DNA from 3 places in the Paenibacillus sp. FSL H8-0317 genome. Region 3 is predicted to be linked to each of the others. Evidence: predicted binding sites of a transcription regulator. Region 3 holds the regulator's gene; each other region holds the start of a gene.
The links. Region 3 encodes NrdR, which represses ribonucleotide reductase genes. Its sites were predicted from a motif close to AACACNATATATNGTGTT; they were not measured.
Positions count from the first base shown of each region.

Region 1 (7,235 bases), 2.8 Mb from region 3:
ATAGTTCGCTACAGCACCGCTTTTCAGATAAAATATAGGGATGTGCGTAAAAAGGGGGAATGTCGGTTGTTTAGCACTTTTTTCATTAATATCTGTGTCATGATTACGTTTATGTATGTGTCCGGGATCATCGCGAAGTTCTATAGTATCCGATTGCCTTTTCCCTCGTTACGTGTTCAGTTGATCGGCGGCTTATTATTCGGTATATATGGCACAGTACTCATGAACTACTCCTTCCCTTTGAACGAGACTACAATTGTAGATCTACGGCATCTGGCCATCGTTACCGCAGCGGTATATCTGGGAGGACTGGCTTCGATCGTTACGGGACTCATGATCTCGGTCCTTCGGATTTTGATGTTTGGCATATCTTCCTCTGCCATAGATGCAGGATTTGTCATGACTCTGATTGGACTGTCCGGTGTATACTTCGCCTATGCTTCCTGGTCCAGACTGACCAAAATCATTACGATGAATCTGCTCGGCATTACGTTAATCTTTATCATCCTTATGTTGAACACGGACAGCATGAATTCATTAATGAAGATCTATCCGTTACAAATGACCATTTCCTTTGCCGGTGGATTATTTATCTATTTCATCGCAGAACTCATCAATAAATCCAATGAAATGTTATTTCTATTGGAAAAAAGAGCATCTACCGATCATCTTACCAACCTGAGCAATCGACGACAGTTCGAAAAATCACTTCAACTGGAACTCCAGCGTGCGCGGGATTACCAACAGAAGCTTTCCTTGCTTGCCATTGATATTGACCGATTCAAAAAGGTGAACGACACCTATGGTCATTCCGCCGGCGATGCGGTCCTGAAGCAACTTGGACAACTGCTCGTTGAGCATGCACGTTCTGCTGATATCGTATCACGAAACGGTGGGGAAGAATTCGCCATTCTCTTGCTCGACTGTGGACACCGTCAGGCCGTGGCTACCGCCGAATCTATACGACAGGCTGTAGAGAAATACCATTTTGCTCTACCCGACGGGCACACCACACGTCTAACCATCTCCATTGGTGTAGCCGTGTATCCCGATCATTGTGATGATCATGACGATGACGATTTCTTCGAACAGGCCGATCGTGCGTTATATGAAGCGAAGAATACAGGGCGTAACCGTGTGTGTGCCTTAACTTTTCGTTCCTTGCCTCTAACACTTTAAAGTAATATCTAACCGGTAAATAAACTAACCTTTCACCGTTCTCCCAAAAAAGGGATGTCTCGTTCGCCTATTCAGGCGCACAGGACATCCCTCTTTTTATGGATCATCACATATCATCTCAGCTTGTGTGCTGACAGGAGATCAAGCAAGGATGCTCTCAATCTCCTCGATAATGGCAGCATCCAGCTTCACACCAGATGCAGCTGCGTTCTCTTTTACCTGCTCGGGACGACTCGCCCCTACAAGTGCACTGGATACATTGTTCTGGCGCAGAATCCAGGCAAGGGCCAGTTGGCCAACCTTCAGATCCAGCTTGTCCGCCACTTCAATCAGCTGACGAACTTTCCCGATACGATCCGCATTGATCTTTCCTTCGTCCCATCCTAGCTTGGCAGCACGGCTATTCTCTGGGATATCGGAAACGGACGTATATTTCCCGGTCAATAGACCTTGAGCAAGCGGGGAGTATACAACTTGTCCAATGCCTTTGCGCTCGCCGAGCGGAATAATCTCATTTTCGATATAACGGTCAAACATGTTGTACACCGGTTGATTAACCACGATATGATCGAGGAGCAGACGATCTGCTGTACCTAACGCATCTTCCATCTGAGCTGCAGTCCACTGGCTGACGCCTACATATAACACTTTGCCTTGACGTACAAGATCATCAAGCGCGCGGAGTGTTTCTTGGATTGGTGTTTCGGTATGATAACGATGACAGTAATAGATATCCACATATTCAACGCCCAGGCGCTTCAAGCTGGCTTCACATTGCTCCTTGATATGTTTGCGAGACAACCCCTGGTCATTCGGACCATCACCCATTTTGCCAAATACTTTGGTTGCAAGTACATAAGAGTCCCGGGAGTACGCTTTGAGCGTCTGTCCAAGCAGTTCTTCTGCTGCACCCCGTTCATATACATTGGCAGTATCAAAAAAGTTAATGCCTTCATCAAATGCAGTTTCAATTGATTTCACCGCATTTTCACGTTCCACATACCCTCCGTACGTCAACCAGCTTCCCAGGCTGATCTCGCTTACTTTCAGTCCGCTTCCACCTAATCTGCGATAATCCAATGTACATCCTCCTCTGTGGTTATAAAGATGAAGTTCACTTTCTATTGTAACGTAACCAGCTCGGAATAAAAGGGCTTTGCCTCAGAAAATGGAAAATGAAAAGAAACGCACCCATAACAGGTGCGCCGAATAAAGATTTGTCTTCTGATCATGATTTAAGGCAAAGTAATACTCAATGCATTCAACAGATCAGCCTGTCTGACTGGCTTCGTCAGGACAGCATCAAAGGCTTCTGCTTCATGCAATTCAATGTGTATACCATAAGGAACAAGAACAATGACGGGCAGATCCTCCAGTCGCTGTTTCAGTTCTTGTACAAAATCAACCGCGCCGCCTTCCAGTAATCCCATATCCACAACGGCTACATCAGGCATGAATCCTTCGTTGATCCAATCATGCGCTAATGTCAGATTCGAGGTCATGTGTACATCCATCTCCCACCTACGCATCAGGGAAGAGACGCCTTGCAAAATGTCAGGGTCCTTGGCAAGTAACACCTTTTTCCCTTTTAACCGTTGCTGAACACTTGCGAGTTGAGGTAACTCCCAGTATCTGCGTAACGGAAGGGATATGTTGAATTCCGTCTCATTTTCCTTCACACTGCTCACCTGAATACGGCCATGCATGAGAATGGCAAGATTCTGGCTTACAGCCAGACCCAGATTACTTCCAATCAGTTTTTGGATATTCAACTTCTCTTCTTGGCTGTTAAAGGTTTGCATCTTCTTATCCGATAACGTCTGACCTGTGTAATTCACCTTGAGCAGAAGTGTACCCGTCTCTTCGGTGTCTTCTCCGTTCACCACTGCCGTGATCAGGACGGAGCCCTCACGCGTTGAATCGAGAGCGTATTGAATGACATGTGCAAGCAGCTGTCCGATCTTGATCTCATCACCAACGAATACTTGCGACACATTCAGCTCCAGATTCAATCCCAGCTCAATGTTCTTGCCAGCCGCAATTCCCGCATAAAGATAGACCGTATTCTCAATTGTACCTACCAGATCGAAAGGATCATCATGTATAACCGTTTTACCTGCCTCATTGATGTTGAAATTCATCATATTGTTCAACAAAGTAAGCAGAATATTGCCGCTCGTCTCAATCATATTCACATATTCTGACTGCTCCTCAGGCATATCCGGTGTACGCATCAGATCAGTCAGTCCCAAAATGCCGTTCAACGGATTGCGAATCTCATGACTCATCAGCTTGAGCATCTGTGATTTGGTCATGGCCTCCGATTCAGCTCGTTCTTTCTCTGCCTGGAGTTGCTGTTGCATTTGTTCCGAATCACTCAATTTACGCTCCTGAAGATGCAATGTGCTCTCCAGGTCCACAACATAGCCAAGGAATACGGCCATCGCCTTCAGCGTCTTCATGTCGGTTTCACTGATTACATAATCAGGATTATCCATCAGACAGATGGTCCCGAATGTTTCGCCAGATCTTCGCATGATGGGCACGCCCACGAAGAAACGATTGCCGAGCCCACTCGTGACATCCATGAATCTTGTCATCGGATGTTCACATGTATTCTGGATTGTAAGGTTCTCATGTTTATCTTTTAATACCAAGCTGCAGTAAGAATCTTCAAATGGAAGTTCGCTACCTTTTACAATCAATTCTTCCTTGCGATTGAACGCCTCAAGAATGACATTCGTCAAACCGTCATTCGTAGCAACAAAGATGGTATTAACCTTCAATATACCACTTAGTACGTCTACAATATGGGCCGCAGCTTCCTTTATATCTTCATAGAAGCCTCTCGTAATGCCTTCTGCCGTCCCCATGATCCACCCCTTTTATCTTAGCTGCACTATCTAATCTGTAGATCATAATTGTGTAATCACGTACAAGGGTTCATCAAAAAATCCGAATAGCTGTCACAATCTATACTTATATGATTAACACCGTAGCTGTATAAGAGAATCATACTTCCTGTTTATTGCCCATTTGCGGTCAAAACAGTTCTTAAACGGATGGATTAACAAACGAAAAATTATGGCAAAACGCCTTTTCAGATTGATTAAAGTCCATCTTGTCCAACTTCGGATATTATCCTTGCAGGATAACTAGAAATTATACGCTTCTACTCAAACTTTGGGAACCTTTATCCACAGCAATTAAAGGAAAGTCCACTTTGTCCTGTGAACTATGTGACCATTATCACACCCAAAAAACCACATATAGTTTATAAATGGATAAGACGAATCTACATATAGTGTTATACGGAAATTGAATGATATTCAATCATTTTAGGAGGAACCTTACATGAACATGCTTGAGTATGCCACTCCACCGGCATCCGATCTATTATCCGACCTGGGAAGACGAATTATTGGCGCAGAAGACGCCGATACGCTGAGGGAAAATGCCAATCTGAACGGAGACTCCTTCAGCGGCAAGATGAGCAGGCTCGGTTCGGAGACAGCCAAGTGGCATGCTCTGCGTCATGTGTTGCCGGAAGAGCTTGCCCAAGCTGTGGAGAATGGGGATCTGTATGTACACGATCTGGACCAGTATGCACTTGGAACGACCAACTGCATCTTTATCCCGTTTGACCGTCTTCTTGCTGCGGGTTTCAATACAGGCAACGGATCGGTTCGCACACCTCAGACAATCATGTCTGCAATGGCTCTGGTTGCGATCATCTTCCAATCCCAGCAGAACAGTCAATATGGCGGTGTGTCAGCCAATAAAATCGACTGGGATCTGGCTCCCTATGTACAGCGATCGTTCCGCAAACATTACCGCAAAGGACAACGACTCTTTGGTGAGCATGCCCTGCTCGAGGATGAACAGCTTCATCTGGACAGCATCGAAGCGAAGAATCAGTGCCCGCAGGCGTATGCCTTCGCCTATGAAGAGACTGAACTGGAGACAGGACAAGCTGCTGAATCGCTGATTCATAACCTGAATACGATGAGCAGTCGTGCAGGTGGCCAGATTCCATTCACTTCACTGAACTATGGATTATGTACATCAGCAGAAGGTCGGTTGGTATCACGCTCGTTGCTGGAAGCAACCATCCGTGGCCTGGGCAACGGGGAGACTCCCGTGTTCCCTCAACATATTTTCCAGTGCAAACAGGGGATCAATCAGGCTCAAGGAGAGCCGAACTATGATTTGTTCCGCCTCGCAGTCACCTGTTCATCCCGGCGGATGTATCCCAACTTTGTCAATGTGGATGCCTCTTTCAATCTGCCTTTCTATCATCCGGAAGATCCGGATACGATCATCGCCACCATGGGATGCCGCACACGTACACTGGCTGACCGATTTGGTCGCAATCGTCAAAGTGGTAAAGGTAATCTGTCCTTCAACACCATTAACCTCGTGAAACTGGGCATCCGGTTTGGCATCTGCCAAGGTGCCAGAGCTGTCGCTGACCGGGCCGGATTCTATACTGCTTTGGAGTCGGTTATGCATAATGCCGCTTCCGGCCTGCTGCACCGGTACCGGATTCAGACAGCACAGCCTGCCAAGGCATCGGACTTCATGATGCGGGAGGGAGTATGGGAAGGTGGGGAACAGCTTGGCCCGAACGAGCCGGTTGCCGATCTTTTGAAGCATGGAACATTATCTCTTGGTTTTATCGGTCTTGCGGAATGTATGACAGCTCTCTATGGGCGTCATCATGGGCAGGACACTCATGTACATCGTGAAGCATTGAACATTATTCGGACCATGCGAGAATTCTGTGATCGGATGAGCGAGCAGCATAACCTGAACATCACCCTGTTTGCCACGCCTGCTGAAGGGTTGTCCGGCAAATTCACGAAGATCGACAGAGAGCGTTATGGCCTCATTCCTGGAGTTAATGATCGGGAGTATTATACGAACTCATTCCATATCCCGGTATACTATACTCTTCCAGCTTATCGGAAGATTGAACTGGAGGCCCCGTTCCATACGTTATGTAATGCGGGTGCAATCTCCTATGTGGAGCTTGACGGGAACGTTCGAGCCAACACCGCAGCTTTCCTGCGGATCGTGCAATATGCACTGGCACAGGATATCGGGTATTTCTCCATTAATCACCCGATCGATCGCTGCCCTGCATGTGGTTATGAAGGGGTCATTGGAGATGTATGCCCAGGCTGCGAAGCCCACGAGAACCATGTGCATTTCCAGCGTTTACGCCGCGTAACGGGTTATCTGACTGGAGATTACAAAGTACGCTTCAATGCTGCGAAGCAGGCCGAAGTGCGGGATCGGGTGAAGCACCGGTGAATCTGTATGGTTACATCCCGGAATCGGTGAATGAAGGGACAGGCCTGCGCGCCGTGTTGTTCATCAGCGGATGTCGTCACGCCTGTCCGGGCTGCTTCAGTCCGGATTCATGGAGCTTTCGAGCGGGTGAGCCCTTTACAGAGGAGCGGCAGCAGCAGATTCTGCATGAAGTGACGACCCATCCATTGCTGGATGGCGTTACGTTGTGTGGCGGTGATCCCTTTTTCTCGGCAGCAGAATGTACGTCTTGGGTTCAGCAGCTCCGCGCTGCACGTCCTGATCTGACGGTATGGGCTTACACGGGATTCGAATATGAAGAATTGATTACCCACCCTGCGAGAGCGGAGCTTGCCCGGTTGTGCGATGTGATTATTGACGGTCGATATATTGAAGCGGAGCGTGATGTCTCTCTTCCTTTCCGCGGCAGCCGGAACCAGCGTTTGATTGATGTCCGTGCAACACTAGCCACTCGAACCATCGTTACAATGCAGCTCAGTATGCGGTAAACATTGGTTTTATTCCCCTCAACAACTAACAAGGCACGGGTCCCCAGGGGACTGGTGTCTTGTTGGCGTATAACAGTCTGCTTTAAGAAATAGGTTTTATCCATTCTCTCTATTTCCTTCTCTATTGCATGACGATATATTATATAGGTAGTTATTAAGTTAGCATTTAAAATTTAACCGCTTACATAAGGTAACCAGGGAGGAATCATCTTTTATATGGATATTGTTCAAGCA
Region 1 covers NZ_CP150294.1:6,768,814-6,776,048, forward strand. Annotated here, with positions in the region: gene MHB43_RS30135 (GGDEF domain-containing protein) at 67-1,179, shown strand; gene MHB43_RS30140 (aldo/keto reductase family protein) at 1,321-2,259, opposite strand; gene MHB43_RS30145 (histidine kinase dimerization/phospho-acceptor domain-containing protein) at 2,415-4,052, opposite strand; gene MHB43_RS30150 (anaerobic ribonucleoside triphosphate reductase) at 4,534-6,495, shown strand; gene nrdG (anaerobic ribonucleoside-triphosphate reductase activating protein) at 6,492-7,001, shown strand; gene MHB43_RS30160 (methyl-accepting chemotaxis protein) at 7,218-7,235, shown strand, end outside.
Region 1: a site for NrdR is predicted at 4,471-4,488, ahead of MHB43_RS30150 (anaerobic ribonucleoside triphosphate reductase). Genes of this name have one in related genera too.

Region 2 (7,235 bases), 160 kb from region 3:
AATACAGCATCCCGACTGCTGCACACTTCACGCTGCAATGTAACAAGGGAGAGCATGCTGCTCAGATTGCCGCCAGCTTCCTGGTACTGGTCTTTGACAAAGGAAGTCACACCATCATAAAGCGCTTGTTCTTCGGGCGATAATTGCAGATTCACGTTGGAGACGTTCCGTTTGGTAAATTGAACGGGGCCTTCGCCGCGGCGGTTACGAATCATGACTTTGGATAACTCGTTCTTAAGCTGTTCCTGATTTTTCGGAACCCGTTTGTCTACAACAAAGTTGGCCGCAAAGTCACCCTGACGACCCAGTTGACCGGGCTTCAACAGGTTGATCAGATTGAACAATTCACTCATATCGTTCTGCACAGGTGTAGCTGTGAGCAGAAGGCAATACTTTTTGCGCAATTTCAGCATGAATTGATAGTTGGTTGTTTTTTTGTTTTTGAGCTTATGAGCCTCGTCAATAATAATCATGTCGTAATCGGTATTCAGCAGCATATCTTTATGCGGGTCACGTTTGGCTGTATCCATGGAAGCAACAACTACTTCATTCTGCCAGGAATAGGCCTTTTTCTGGGCAATAGCAGGGATGCCAAATTTCGAATTCAACTCCCGTACCCATTGCAGCACAAGAGACGCTGGCACGAGAATGAGTACCTTGGATACGAGACCTCGAACCATATATTCTTTCAGAATGAGACCGGCTTCAATGGTTTTGCCAAGACCCACCTCATCGGCGAGAATGGCACGGCCTGACATTTCAAATAATACTCTGCGTGCAGTGTCCATCTGATGAGGAAGTGGAGTAAGGCCTTGTAGATGCTTCAAACACTGGATCTCGTCAAAATTGGGAATCAGATTGGTTTCTTCGGCTTGAATGCCCAGTTGGAAGAGTCGATAATCCCCCCAAGGACCTCCTTTATCCAGTCGTGATTCCAACTGACTGATCCAGCTCCGATCAAATTCTAACGGAACGGGCAGTTCGGCTACAGGTTGATTCGTGTGGTGCGGGTTTTTCCGGTTCATGGTGTTTCCTCCCCTGCCATACGTGATGACGTTTTATTCGTAGGTAATAGTATGGACGAATGAGAGTCAGTTCATAACTATATAAGTTGAACTACAGTTTATTTGCACGAACACTACGATGACAGAACAACCTTCCAATCGCTGTTATCCCCAGATTTCTTTGATTCCCTTTTCTGGAGGGGGAAATCCGGGGATAAAGGCGAACGCTTCGCTTTTTCAGGTTTTTTCTGTCCTCTCCGTTGACGTGCAAATGATTAGTTTAACTTATATTGAACCCAGAAATTTAGTAAAGGCACATGTTTTTTCTGTCCCAAAAAAATTCACAGATATCGTATTCATGCGTATGAGGGTGTGTGAAGAAATTTGTCCGAGCAGGGGAGTCTATAAAATAAAGTCTGTGATAAAAGTCTTATGGAAAATCAATATATGGTGTAATATACTGGTTTTATATCACTATATGTGGTGTTTTATCATAATTTACTCTTATAGTGAAAATGGAGATTTATTTCGGGAGGTTGAACGTAGCGATGAAATCGAACCAACGATCGTACCCATTAGAAGGACTCAGCGAAAAAATATTTCTGGACCGATACGCCTGGAAGGACGCCGATTCGAATCATGCCAAGGTCGGAGATGTGGTATTGGTATTAACGAAGGATGATCCAAAGTTCCCAACCAAGGAAGTGGGCGAAATCATAGAACGTCAGGGTCAGCTTGTACAGGTAAGGACTCGAAGTGGAGAGATCATCGAGACGAAAGTGGAGAAATTGACACTCAACATAGAAAAAACACCGGAAGAGATGTGGGACCGTCTTGCCAAAGCGATGGCTTCTGTCGAATCCACAGCCGATCAGCGGGCAACGTGGGAGTCCAAGTTCCGCTCTGTGTTGGAGGATTGGAAGTTAGTACCCGGAGGACGCATTGCTGCGGGCGCGGGGGCAAGCGATGAGCTGACACTCTTCAATTGTTATGTCATTCCGTCTCCGCAAGACAGTCGGGGTGGCATCATGAAGACTTTGACCGAGATGACGGAGATTATGGCACGTGGGGGAGGTGTTGGCATTAATTTGTCCTCTTTGCGTCCTCGCCGAGCGGTGGTGAAAGGTGTCAACGGATCATCCAGCGGTTCCGTATCGTGGGGCGGATTGTTCAGTTATACGACTGGACTGATTGAACAGGGCGGAAGCCGCCGAGGTGCGCTTATGCTCATGATGAATGACTGGCATCCGGATGTGCTTGATTTTATTACCGTGAAACAAACGATGGGGCAGGTGACCAATGCTAATCTGTCTGTATGTGTGAGCAACGCATTTATGGAGGCTGTCAAGCAGGACGGTGATTGGGACTTGGTTTTCCCCGATACAAACGATCCGGACTACGACACCGAGTGGAGCGGGGATATGGAGCAATGGAAAACCGCAGGTCATTCGGTGGTACACTATCGTACACTGAAGGCGCGCGAAATCTGGCATACTATTATTGAATCAGCTTGGAAATCGGCAGAGCCTGGTGTGGTATTCATGGAGTACTATAACCAGATGTCCAACAGCTGGTACTTTAACCCGATCATCTGTACTAATCCATGCGCGGAACAGGGTCTGCCTGCCTGGGGTGTATGTAATCTGTCTGCCATTAATCTGTCCAAATTCTACGATGAAACAAATCATGATGTGGCATGGGATGAACTGGCGGAAACCACTCGCATCTCGGCTAGATTTTTGGACAATGTCATCGATGCAACACCATATCATTTTGAGGAAAATAGACTGAATCAACAACGTGAACGCCGGGTTGGGCTTGGCACGATGGGACTGGCAGAGCTGATGATTAAGCTGCGTATTCGATACGGCAGTCCTGAATCTCTTGTTTTTCTGGATAAACTGTATGGATTCATGGCGAAGGAGGCCTATCTGGCATCGGCAGAGATTGCAGCAGAGAAGGGAGCTTTCCCAGCTTTTGAAGCTGAACCGTATTTAAAGAGTGGATTCATGAAAAATATGGTGGCGACGTACCCTGAAGTGGGAGAGGCCATTCGTAAACAGGGCATTCGAAATGTCACACTGATCACACAAGCGCCAACGGGAAGTACAGGTACGATGGTGGGCACATCAACAGGTATTGAGCCGTATTTCGCCTTCAAGTATTTCCGTCAAAGCCGTCTAGGTTATGATGAACAGTTCGTACCGATTGCACAAGATTGGCTGGATGAACATCCGGGTGAAGCCTTACCAGATTATTATGTAACGGCGATGGATCTGTCGGCTGAAAATCACATCCGGGTGCAGGCTGCCATTCAGCAATGGGTGGATAGTTCGATCTCGAAAACGGCAAACTGTCCGGCTGATTTTACAGTGGAGGACACGGCTGAGCTGTACGAACTGGCCTTCGACCTAGGCTGCAAGGGAGTAACGATATATCGCGACGGCAGCAGGGATGTGCAGGTGTTGTCCACGTCGAAGAAGGAAGCGACCCAGGCTGAAGATCAGAACACGGCGGAAGCTGAAGAGAAGACAGTCGTATCTGTAATAGAAAACCCGAATAATGCTGAAGTACAGGCAAGTGATAGAACTTCCAATAGCCAGGATGGTGTTAGCACGCATTCTTCCGAGCAACCCCCTTCCTCTTCTACAGTGCTGGATAAACAATACAGAAACCGTCCTCAAGTACTGCGCGGTGCGACATACAAAATCAATACGCCATTTGGGATGGCTTACATTACGATCAATGATCTGGAGGGAACGCCGGGTGAGATCTTCCTGAACGTGGGCAAAGCGGGCTCGGACGTGTTTGCGATGGCTGAAGCACTCGGTCGAGTATGCTCTCTGTTCCTTCGATACGGAGATCATGGGCACAAGGTTGAACTGTTGATCAAACATCTCAAGGGAATCGGTGGTTCGGGCGCGATTGGCTTCGGAGCCAACCGGGTTGAATCGATTGCTGATGCAGTCGCCAAAGCATTGGAAAGTCATGTACAGAGCAATGTGCAGGAGAACGAAACTGGAGCAGTACAAGAACAGAACAAAGTGGAGAGCACGTATCCCAAAGTGGAGGATCAGAAAAGCTTTATCGAATCGAGAGATTTATGCCCTTCATGCGGCTCGGCATCCCTGATGAATGTGGAAGGATGCAAAACATGCAGCAACTGTGGGTACAGTAAGTGCAATTAAATAGCATTTGGAAAAAGTAAAAAAGAAAAGGCATTCCTGACTCCATTACGAAGTCAGGAATGCCTTTTTGTCATTTAGCTAACTAACACCAATCCTGGCATCGATCTGCAAGTGATTGCAATTCATTAAATAAAACGCCAGCATGGTAGCCGTCACACACGGCGTGGTGTAACTGAACAGATAAGGGAAGATAGACGTTATCGTTTTGTTGAAGATATTTTCCCATCGTGAAAATAGGCAACAAGTAGGTTCCCTCATTGTAAATATTCAGATTAAATCCCGTAAAGTTCACCCAGGGAATGCTGGAAACGGGAAATGTATTTGGCGGTTCATTGGGTTTGGCAACAAATTGTTTGTGATCTTTGTAATTCTTCATATCTTCCAGATAACGATTGTGGAACGTCTCGAAATCTTCATGGAATGCTGTCCAGATCGTTGAGAAACTTTTGTTGTCCTCATGAAAAATCGTATAACTCGGAGACATTTCGTCCCAGTAGCCCAATTTCCCCTCGGCATCAAAACAGGTTCGAAATTCCCTGTGTGCATTGACGACCGTAGAGATCATATGAATAAGAGCGGGATAGAACTTCAATCCTTTAAGCTTGAGTTTGGTGATCAATAGCGTGATATCCAGATTAGCAGTTATGCTGTAGGTACATCTGACCTGATTCAAGTAGTGGTCAAAGTATGGCTTTCGATCCCACTGATCTAACACGATTGAATTAAACATAAGTTATAACCTCCTAAATTTGAATAATGTCTTTATTTAGGAGGTATATTTGACTGATTTGACCATATCCTATCACATTCCCAGTATCGTATTTTTAGAAATTGACCATCTCAGTATAACATGATAGTGAATGTGTTGCTTATAGCGAAATCCTCTGCAAAACGCTTTTTCAACCAGCATCTTTACTTTATAATTAAAGTTGTGTTTATAACGAAGAAGAGAGGGGATTAGATGCGTCAGCCGATAGAAGAACCCATATTTTATTCTTATCCTGGAATGGTAGCGGTGGTGACTTCACGTCATGAGGGAGTTCAGAATGTGATGGCGTCTGGATGGCATACATACATCGGATCATCACCAGGTGTATATGGCATCTCCCTTCGTAAGGAAACATTCTCCTATGAACTCATTGAGAAGAGTGGCGTATTCGGTGTTCATTTCCTGCCAGGTCATCGATCGGAGTGGATTCAAGCTGCAGGAACGTTCAGCGGAAGAGATACGGATAAATTCACAAGATTCGGCATTCCGTATGAGGAAGGAATCAAGGTAAGTGTACCGATTTTGACAGACGCTTATTTTGCTTATGAATGCAAGGTTATGGAGATTACGACATATGGTGACCATGAATGGATTGCAGGGGAAGTGTTGCAGCGATATCAGGATCAGAAGTACTTTCTGGAGAATGGAATGGTTGATCTGGAGAAGTTGCAAATCCCAATGTACACAGGGCGTTCAGCATACCGGATCATGGATGCGAGGACAGAAGAAAAGATTCACCCGTTCCACCTCTAGGGTCCTAGGCAAGAAGAAGCAATTATGAGCAAAACTTTCAATCCGGTCTGACATAGGTTTATAATGGATATTGGCTGCTGAGCAAGTCGGCAGCCTTTTGTTATGAATTCAATTGTTTCAATCGATGTGTGCGTGGGTATGCTGGTTTGCGCAAGCGGGACAGGTAATTTTAGCCACTCGATGAAAAGTACTATATTTAACGACAAAATTAGAGTATGATTTTACAGCTATATGAGCTGGCAGGAAAGGTTACATCGGTTTAATCGTTTGTAACTATTCCTGTAAAGTATGAGGCTTATTTCGGGCGTATAATGCTAAACGTGAACTCACGAATGAATATAAAGAATATTTTAATAATTAAACTTAATGGACAGGCAAATCGTCTTCTTTAAGATTATAGAATTCACACAGAATGTCGCATCATCGGATCGTGCTTCAAACAGAGGCTTTTCTTATGTTGTAAATGAAAGATGGAAGGTGCAATACGTATGTTAATGACAACCAGAACGATCAGGAGTTCCTTTAAGCCCCCAACACCGATGTTGTTGACTCACAGTAACAAGGAGGGGCATGCATGTCACAATCGTTAAATCGTAAGAGACATATGAACGGACTTGACGGCTTGCGAGCCATCGCTGTACTTGCGGTAATCGCGTATCATCTGAATTTGGATTTTATTCCGGGCGGACTGCTCGGTGTAGGTATATTCTTTGTTCTCTCGGGATATTTAATTACAGATATTCTCGTGTCACAGTGGCAGGAACATGGACGCATTTCACTCGGTGATTTCTGGGTAAGACGGGTAAGGCGTTTGCTTCCAGGCATGCTGACCATGACAGCTGTGGTGATGATCTGGTTAGCTTGTACAGACCCATCCCAACTTGCTGCGCTTCGTGGTGATATCGTTTCGGGTGTATTATACATAAGCAATTGGTGGTATATCTTTCACAACGTTTCCTATTTCGAAAGTTTTGGCCCTCCATCACCGTTTGGACATTTCTGGTCGCTGGCTGTGGAAGAGCAATTTTATCTTATATGGCCTCTTCTACTGATCGCAGCAATCGTAGTGTTCAAAAGAAAGGGATGGCTGGTCGTTTTCATTGTCGTCGCAGCTGAATTATCTGCTGGCGCAATGGCCATCATGTATAATCCGGATTTGGACCCGAGCCGTGTATATTATGGAACAGACACGCGGGCATTTGCACTGCTTGCTGGTGCTGCTCTTGCCGTGGTGTGGCCTAGTCGCAAGCTGTCGAACTCTCTGTCTGGCATGAACCGGCTTGTGCTCGATGTGTCGGGACTTGCTGCGCTCGCTTTGTTAATCTACATGATGCTGAACAGCAGTGAATATGATCCGTTTCTGTATCAAGGGGGCATGGTGCTTCAGGCTATCGCAACAACGTTGCTGGTAGCGGTGTTGGCTCACCCATCGTCTTTACTGGCACGTATCATTGGCGCGAAGCCATTACGCTGGATCGGAGAGCGATCCTACGGATTATATCTGTGGCATTATCCTGTCAT
Region 2 covers NZ_CP150294.1:2,386,493-2,393,727, forward strand. Annotated here, with positions in the region: gene MHB43_RS11310 (DEAD/DEAH box helicase) at 1-1,025, opposite strand, end outside; gene MHB43_RS11315 (adenosylcobalamin-dependent ribonucleoside-diphosphate reductase) at 1,553-4,192, shown strand; gene catA (type A chloramphenicol O-acetyltransferase) at 4,275-4,922, opposite strand; gene MHB43_RS11325 (flavin reductase family protein) at 5,154-5,714, shown strand; gene MHB43_RS11330 (acyltransferase family protein) at 6,289-7,235, shown strand, end outside.
Region 2: a site for NrdR is predicted at 1,475-1,492, ahead of MHB43_RS11315 (adenosylcobalamin-dependent ribonucleoside-diphosphate reductase). Genes of this name have one in related genera too.

Region 3 (7,235 bases):
AGTACAAGGTACCGGAAGTGGAGATCTTGGGTGATTTCCTGTGCCGCAAAGCTGCCGCAGTAGCAGCCATTATTCCACTTCAGGAGCAGGTGTTGGAAACCGATGAGATGAATTCGCTGTTCCATGAACTGGAGATGCCGTTGTCACGCATATTGGCGGACATGGAGAAACAGGGCATCAAGGCCAATACAGCCGATCTACAGGCTTTGGGCAGTGAGTTTGAAGAACAGATCAGCAGGTTGATGGCTGAGATCTACAAGCTGTCAGGAACGGAATTTAATCTGAATTCACCAAAGCAACTGGGTGAGATTTTATTTGATAGACTGGGCTTGCCGGTGGTGAAGAAAACAAAAACGGGTTATTCCACAGATGCGGAAGTATTGGAGAAATTGGCTCCTTATAATGATGTGGTCAAGCATATTCTGCAATATCGTCAGCTTGCCAAGCTGCAATCCACTTATGTGGAAGGATTGCTCAAAGAGATATCCAATCGTGATGGCAAGGTGCATACGTATTATCGTCAGACCATTGCTGCAACAGGACGACTTAGCAGTCAATTTCCGAACTTGCAGAACATTCCGATTCGGATGGAAGAAGGTCGCAAAATCCGGAAGGTATTTGTTCCTTCCGAGCCTGGATGGTCCATTTTGGCAGCAGACTATTCCCAGATTGAACTGCGTGTACTGGCCCACATTTCGGACGATGAGCGCTTGAAGGAAGCATTTGTCAATGATATGGATATTCATACAAAGACCGCTTCGGATGTATTTGGCGTGAAGCCTGAGGATGTGGATGGGGATATGCGTCGTTCCGCCAAGGCAGTTAACTTTGGTATCGTGTATGGCATAAGTGATTATGGTTTATCACAGAACCTGCATATCACACGTAAAGAGGCCGCGCAGTTTATTGATCAGTATTTTGAAGTCTTCCAGGGTGTACGCCGATATATGGATGACATTGTGAAGGAAGCTCGCCAGGATGGTTACGTCAAAACGTTATTGGAACGACGTCGCTACCTGCCAGAGATTAATGCCAGCAACTTTAATTTGCGTTCCTTCGCAGAGCGCACGGCGATGAATACACCGATTCAGGGAACAGCGGCAGATATCATCAAGCTGGCCATGGTACAGATGGATGAAGCGCTGCGGGAACGCAAGTTGAAGAGCCGTATGTTGCTTCAGGTGCACGATGAACTTGTATTCGAAGTGCCTGCGGATGAATTGGAACTGATGAAAGAGTTAGTCCCTTCTGTTATGGAAAAAGCATTGGAACTGTCGGTTCCGCTGAAAGCAGAAGTCAGCTTTGGTGATAACTGGTACGAAGCGAAATAAATCAAGCACTGCGCGGTTTTTCCGGTATTTTACAATAGACCCTTCCATGTTCGAGATATAAGAAAAGGGTCCCGCTGAGCGCCATCTTCCGTTATAATATAGGGGAGGTGAGAACATCATGCCGGAATTACCGGAAGTCGAAACAGTCAGAAGAACATTGAATCAACTTATTGTGGGCAAAACGATTGATCATGTTACCGTTAGCTTGCCGCGGATTATTCAGCGGCCGGACGACATAGATGCATTTGCAATGGAACTCGCGGGACATACCGTCATTGGGGTGGAGCGCCGCGGCAAGTTTTTGCGTATTTTGCTGGACGGGCTGGTGCTTGTCTCCCATCTGCGGATGGAAGGAAGGTACGGTGTGTATGAGCAGCATGAAGATGTGGAGAAACACACACATGTGATCTTCCATTTTAACGATGGTACGGAATTGCGTTATAAGGACGTGCGTCAGTTTGGTACGATGCATCTGTTTAATGCAGGTGAGGAACTGGTGTCCAAACCTTTGCTGAAGCTGGGACTGGAGCCGCTTGATCCAGCCTTTACGGTAACTGCATTCCGCGAGGCGGTTGGCAAGCGTACAACCAAAATCAAGGCTGTACTTTTAAATCAGGCATATGTGGTCGGTATCGGGAATATTTATGTGGACGAGGCTCTATTTCGCGCAGGTATCCATCCCGAGACCATTGCCAAGACACTGACCGAAGCTCAGTTAACGGTGCTCCATGAAGCGATTGTGGCTACGTTGCAAGATGCAGTGAATGCAGGTGGATCTTCCATCAAGTCCTATGTGAATGGACAGGGTGAGATGGGGATGTTCCAGCATCAACTGAAAATCTATGGACGCAAATCAGAACCTTGTACAACTTGTGGTACGTTAATTGAAAAAACGGTGGTTGGTGGCCGTGGAACGCATTTTTGTCCGAACTGTCAGCTGCTGTAACATGAACTGAATGAACGAAATGATGAAATCATAGCACCCTTGGATTCCTCCCTCCATATACTGATATGGCAGAAATAAGCGGGCGTATACCCATACTGGCATCTTCAGTTGGCACGAGTACCGCACAGAGGAGGAGTCCGGGGTGCTGCATCATTTTATTTCATTGCTGGCGCTTGCTTTGGCGCTTAGTTTAGATGGTTTTGGAGTCGGGATTACATATGGGTTACGGAGGACTAAGATTCCCCTGTTATCTATCGCTGTTATTTCGATCTGTTCGGGATTGGTTATTGCCTTGTCGATGCAAGTAGGTGTGTTGTTGTCCCATGTGGTGTCACCGGATATCGCTTCGATTGTGGGAGCCGTTATATTGATAGGTATTGGTGCATGGTCACTATTGCAACTTATTCGAAAGCAAGGCAAAGAACAGCAGGAAACAGACACTGGAACGAGTGGGGAAACAGAAGCAACGGTAACTGGGGTGGGAGAAGCACAAGAGAGACTGTCGGATTCAAAGGGCAGGAATCAGGTGCTCGCACTGGATCTGGAGCAGTCGGCTTCAAGTGGATCACTGGAACGAATGGTATTTACACTGGAGCTGCGCAAGCTGGGCGTTGTCATTCAGATCCTTCGCAGTCCCTCCAAGGCGGATATGGATAACTCGGGAAGTATATCTGCCCAGGAAGCGATGTGGCTTGGTATTGCCTTGTCTCTGGATGCGTTTGGGGCAGGATTGGGAGCGGCACTTCTAGGATTCCCTACACTGTGGACGGCACTCATTATTGCGCTGTTTAGTGGAGCGTTTCTGTCACTCGGCATGAAGGTTGGCCTACGATTCTCAGCTCTGCGCTGGATGCGAAGACTGTCTGTATTGCCAGCGCTAATGTTAATGATTATGGGAATAATGAAGCTGTTATGAGGTGAAACGATGAATATAGGCTTAACCGGCGGGATCGCGACAGGCAAAAGCAGTGTTTCCGCCTATCTCGCCAGTAAGGGAGCGTTGCTCATCGATGCAGACGTTATTGCCCGGGAAGTTATGATGCCCGGGCATCCCGTGTTGGCCGCCGCTGTTAAGCGGTTTGGACAAGCCATACTGAACGAAGATGGAACACTGGATCGGAAAAAGCTTGGAAGTATTGTTTTTCAACAACCAGAGGAACGAAAGGCATTGGAGGCGATCACACATCCGGCGATCCGAAGAGAGATGCGTGAACGGGCTGCTGCATACGCGTTGCAGTATCCGGATAAACTTGTGGTATCTGATATTCCTTTGCTCTACGAATCAGGTCTGGAGGACGGTTTCGAGGAAGTCATGGTTGTATATGTCCCGAGATCGGTACAACGAGATCGCTTGATGAGTCGGGATGGAATGACTGCAGCACAGGCCGAGGCTCGAATGGATGTACAGATGGATATTGAGCGCAAAAAACAGCTGGCAGACATTGTCATCGATAACAGTGGCTTATGGTCTGCGACGGAGCAGCAAATTGACTCATATCTACGGCCTAAGGGTTTGTTATGAGAATATTGCGTAAGAAACGTGTACTGCTGTTGATGTTTGTGTCCTTTGTACTGGTGTTATTTCTGAATACAAACTGGATGGCATGGTTCTATCCCATACATTATAAGGAAGAGATCCGTGCCCAATCTCAGAGTTATGAGGTTGATCCGTTTCTGATTGCTTCCATTATCAAGGTGGAGACTAATTTTAAGACAAGCAAGGAATCCAAGCGAGGTGCCATTGGGCTCATGCAACTGATGCCGGACACGGCGAATTGGATACTGGAACAAGCCAAAATTCCCGACACTTCGCTGGAGGAATTGAAGCACGAGCCTGAACGAAATATTCAATTAGGCACATGGTATCTGCGGAATCTATCCGATCAATTCGATGGCAATGAAGCGGTCATGATCGCTGCCTATAATGCGGGTCCAGGCAAAGTGAACAGTTGGCTCAGAGATGGTGTGTGGGATGGCTCGTTCGATACGGTGAAAGATATTCCGTTTGGTGAGACGCGTCACTATGTACAAAGAGTCATTTACTATTATAATCAGTATGTAAAGATCTATAATACGTTCTAAGTATATAAGTAGAAGCACAGAGCAGGCCGGTTAATCACCGGCCGCTCCATGCTCCTCTGTGTAGCGTATTACGATGCAGATATTATTGGTATTGACCTGCCAATTGCTGTTCTGCAATTGTTACCAGACGCTTCGTGATGTATCCACCGATCGAACCGTTCTCGTAAGAAGTCATGTTACCTTGGTATCCGTCTTGTGGGATGCTGATTCCGAGTTCTTGAGCAACTTCATATTTCATTTGCTCGAGTGCTGCGGAAGCTTTAGTTACCACCAGGTTGTTGGAGTTACCATTGCTTTGTGCCATTGCTGTTCACCTCCTCGCGGGTTGGTAAAAGTATTATGTGTCGGCAATGCATTTTTCATTACAAAATCAAGACAGGGAATATGTGGTAAAAAGTAAAACGTGGGAAGTGATCTGAGTTGAAGTGTCCTTATTGCGGTTATATGGGTACCAAAGTGCTTGATTCGCGTCCGGCCAACGAGGCAAAATCCATTCGTCGTCGCCGTGAGTGTGAGCAGTGTGCCCGAAGATTTACAACGTTTGAGATGATTGAGGAGACTCCACTGATTGTCATTAAAAAAGATGGTAGCCGGGAAGAGTTCAGCCGGGACAAGATTCTCCGCGGGCTTATTCGTGCCTGTGAGAAACGTCCAGTCTCCGTAGAGACCCTGGAGATGATGGTATCTGAAGTGGAGAAATCGCTGCGTAATACAGCCGATGCTGAAGTGGAGAGTCGCCAGATTGGTGAGCTATTGATGGAACAGTTGTTTCCAGTCGATGAAGTGGCGTATGTCCGTTTTGCGTCGGTTTACCGCCAGTTCAAAGATATCAATATGTTCATGAAAGAACTGAAATCCCTGTTGTCCAAAGACGATCTGGAGGATTAGTGAAGTGGGAAAAGGGAGAAGAGCAGTCTGGAGTTCCAGTCCGTGTGTACCAGAGAAATCGGTTGTTCTTCTCCAAGCACTTTGGATCTTGAAAAAGTGATTGACAGCGAAAGCTGGATTTTATATGATATAGGAGTCGCCTGTGGAACGTAGCAGTGCTGACAAGTTATCTATTTCATATCCTGGGGCCTTAGCTCAGCTGGGAGAGCGCATCGCTGGCAGCGATGAGGTCAGGGGTTCGATCCCCCTAGGCTCCATAATCAAGAACGCCATCACGTCATGTGATGGCGTTTTTTTGATGTGAAAATAGGGACTATCACTTAGTAAAGGTATAAGGATCGGATATTATTCAATAACTCTTATGTTTATTAAAAATAACAGACTATATGTATACCCTTGTTTAATATATAATTGATTAATAACATACACTGAGGAGATGAAAGTTAGTGAAGAACTGGAAGAAGAAGATAGGATTGAGTAGCCTGATTGTAATTATGGCTATAACATTTTTTGGATTTCAAAAAGAAGCTTTGGCCGCTACTGTTGGAAGTAGCCAATTAAAACAGGCCGAAGCTGGGTGGAGTCGAATTGTTGACAGAAATCCCCTAATCACCTACACAGGAACATGGACAAAGTATGATAACACTTTGTATAGTACAGGCTCTGCATCCGCTGCATTGACAAATGAGGCAACGGCTTCTTTTTGGTTTAAGGGAGATAAACTAAGAGTAATTGGATCAAGAAATATGAATAAATCTAAAGTTATGAAAATTCAGATTGATGAAACTACATATTTATTTTCTGCTTATGGAAATGCCCAAACTGATACGCTTTTATTCCAAAAAACTGGATTAGATAATAAAGATCATCAAGTAACGTTGATATATCAAAAAGAAGACTCAACGGATTTTGTTCTGAGCGCAATCGATATTAGTAGTAGTGGAGCGTTAATTCCGGCTCCTACACCAGAACCAACTCCAGAACCAACTCCAGAACCAGAACCAGAACAACCAAACGGTGGTCGTGCTATTTTGGTGGTTACGATGGATACTGGCCTTGAGAAGGAGTTCGATCTGAGTATGGAAGAGGTCAAAAGTTTTATTGCCTGGTATGAGAACAAACAAGCTGGAAGTGGTACAGCTTCCTATGCTATTGATAAACATGATAACAATAAGGGGCCGTTCAAGAGTCGTAAAAATTATGTGATTTTTAATAAGATCTTAAACTTTGAAGTGAGTGAGTATAATACAGCCCAATAAACATCTTTTTTATTATTACTTGAATAACAATCGTGGAGGAGCGCATCGCTCGCAGCGATGAGGTCAGGGGTTCGATCCCCCTAGGCTTCATAGTCAAGAACGCCATCACGTCATGTGATGGCGTTTTTTTGTTGTGTTAACGAACCACGATACTCCGTAAACTCTTGAACTTATTTCAAGAGAAGGAGCGAAGATACTAATATTCTTTTTTAAATTGACGGATTGTAATATGAAGTGCGACACCCTACTGAAATAAAAAAATGGCTCACAGCCTGATTCGTGTAGAATGAAAGTTACCACACCAGCATTCACACAAGGAGAATCAGTCCATGAGTTATTCACATCTTAGCATAATCGAACGCAGCAAGCTAGAAATCCTCCACAGACAAGGCAAAAGCTCAAGAGCTATTGCAAAAGAACTGGGGAGACATTCGTCCACGATTTGCCGCGAACTAGATCGTGCTAATTCATCGTATCCCTATCAGGCAGAACACGCTCAGAACGCTTATGAGAAGCGTCGTCAATCCTCTGTTTCTTCAGGTAAATGGTCAAGCACCTTAGCTGCTTCACTGGAGGAAAAACTGAAGGCAACGTGGTCTCCGGAACAGATCAATCAACGCTTCCGTACCGAAGGCTTGCAAGCAGTATCCTTCAAAACGATCTATCGCTGGATCTACGCAGGTCGACTGGTTCAAGGCACGTTACAGGTTCTTCGGCACAAAGGAAAGC
Region 3 covers NZ_CP150294.1:2,222,451-2,229,685, forward strand. Annotated here, with positions in the region: gene polA (DNA polymerase I) at 1-1,331, shown strand, start outside; gene mutM (DNA-formamidopyrimidine glycosylase) at 1,450-2,277, shown strand; gene MHB43_RS10570 (manganese efflux pump) at 2,420-3,193, shown strand; gene coaE (dephospho-CoA kinase) at 3,203-3,799, shown strand; gene MHB43_RS10580 (lytic transglycosylase domain-containing protein) at 3,796-4,359, shown strand; gene MHB43_RS10585 (alpha/beta-type small acid-soluble spore protein) at 4,442-4,663, opposite strand; gene nrdR (transcriptional regulator NrdR) at 4,780-5,247, shown strand; tRNA gene MHB43_RS10595 (tRNA-Ala) at 5,432-5,504, shown strand; gene MHB43_RS10600 (bacterial surface protein) at 5,694-6,506, shown strand; gene MHB43_RS10605 (IS30 family transposase) at 6,836-7,235, shown strand, end outside.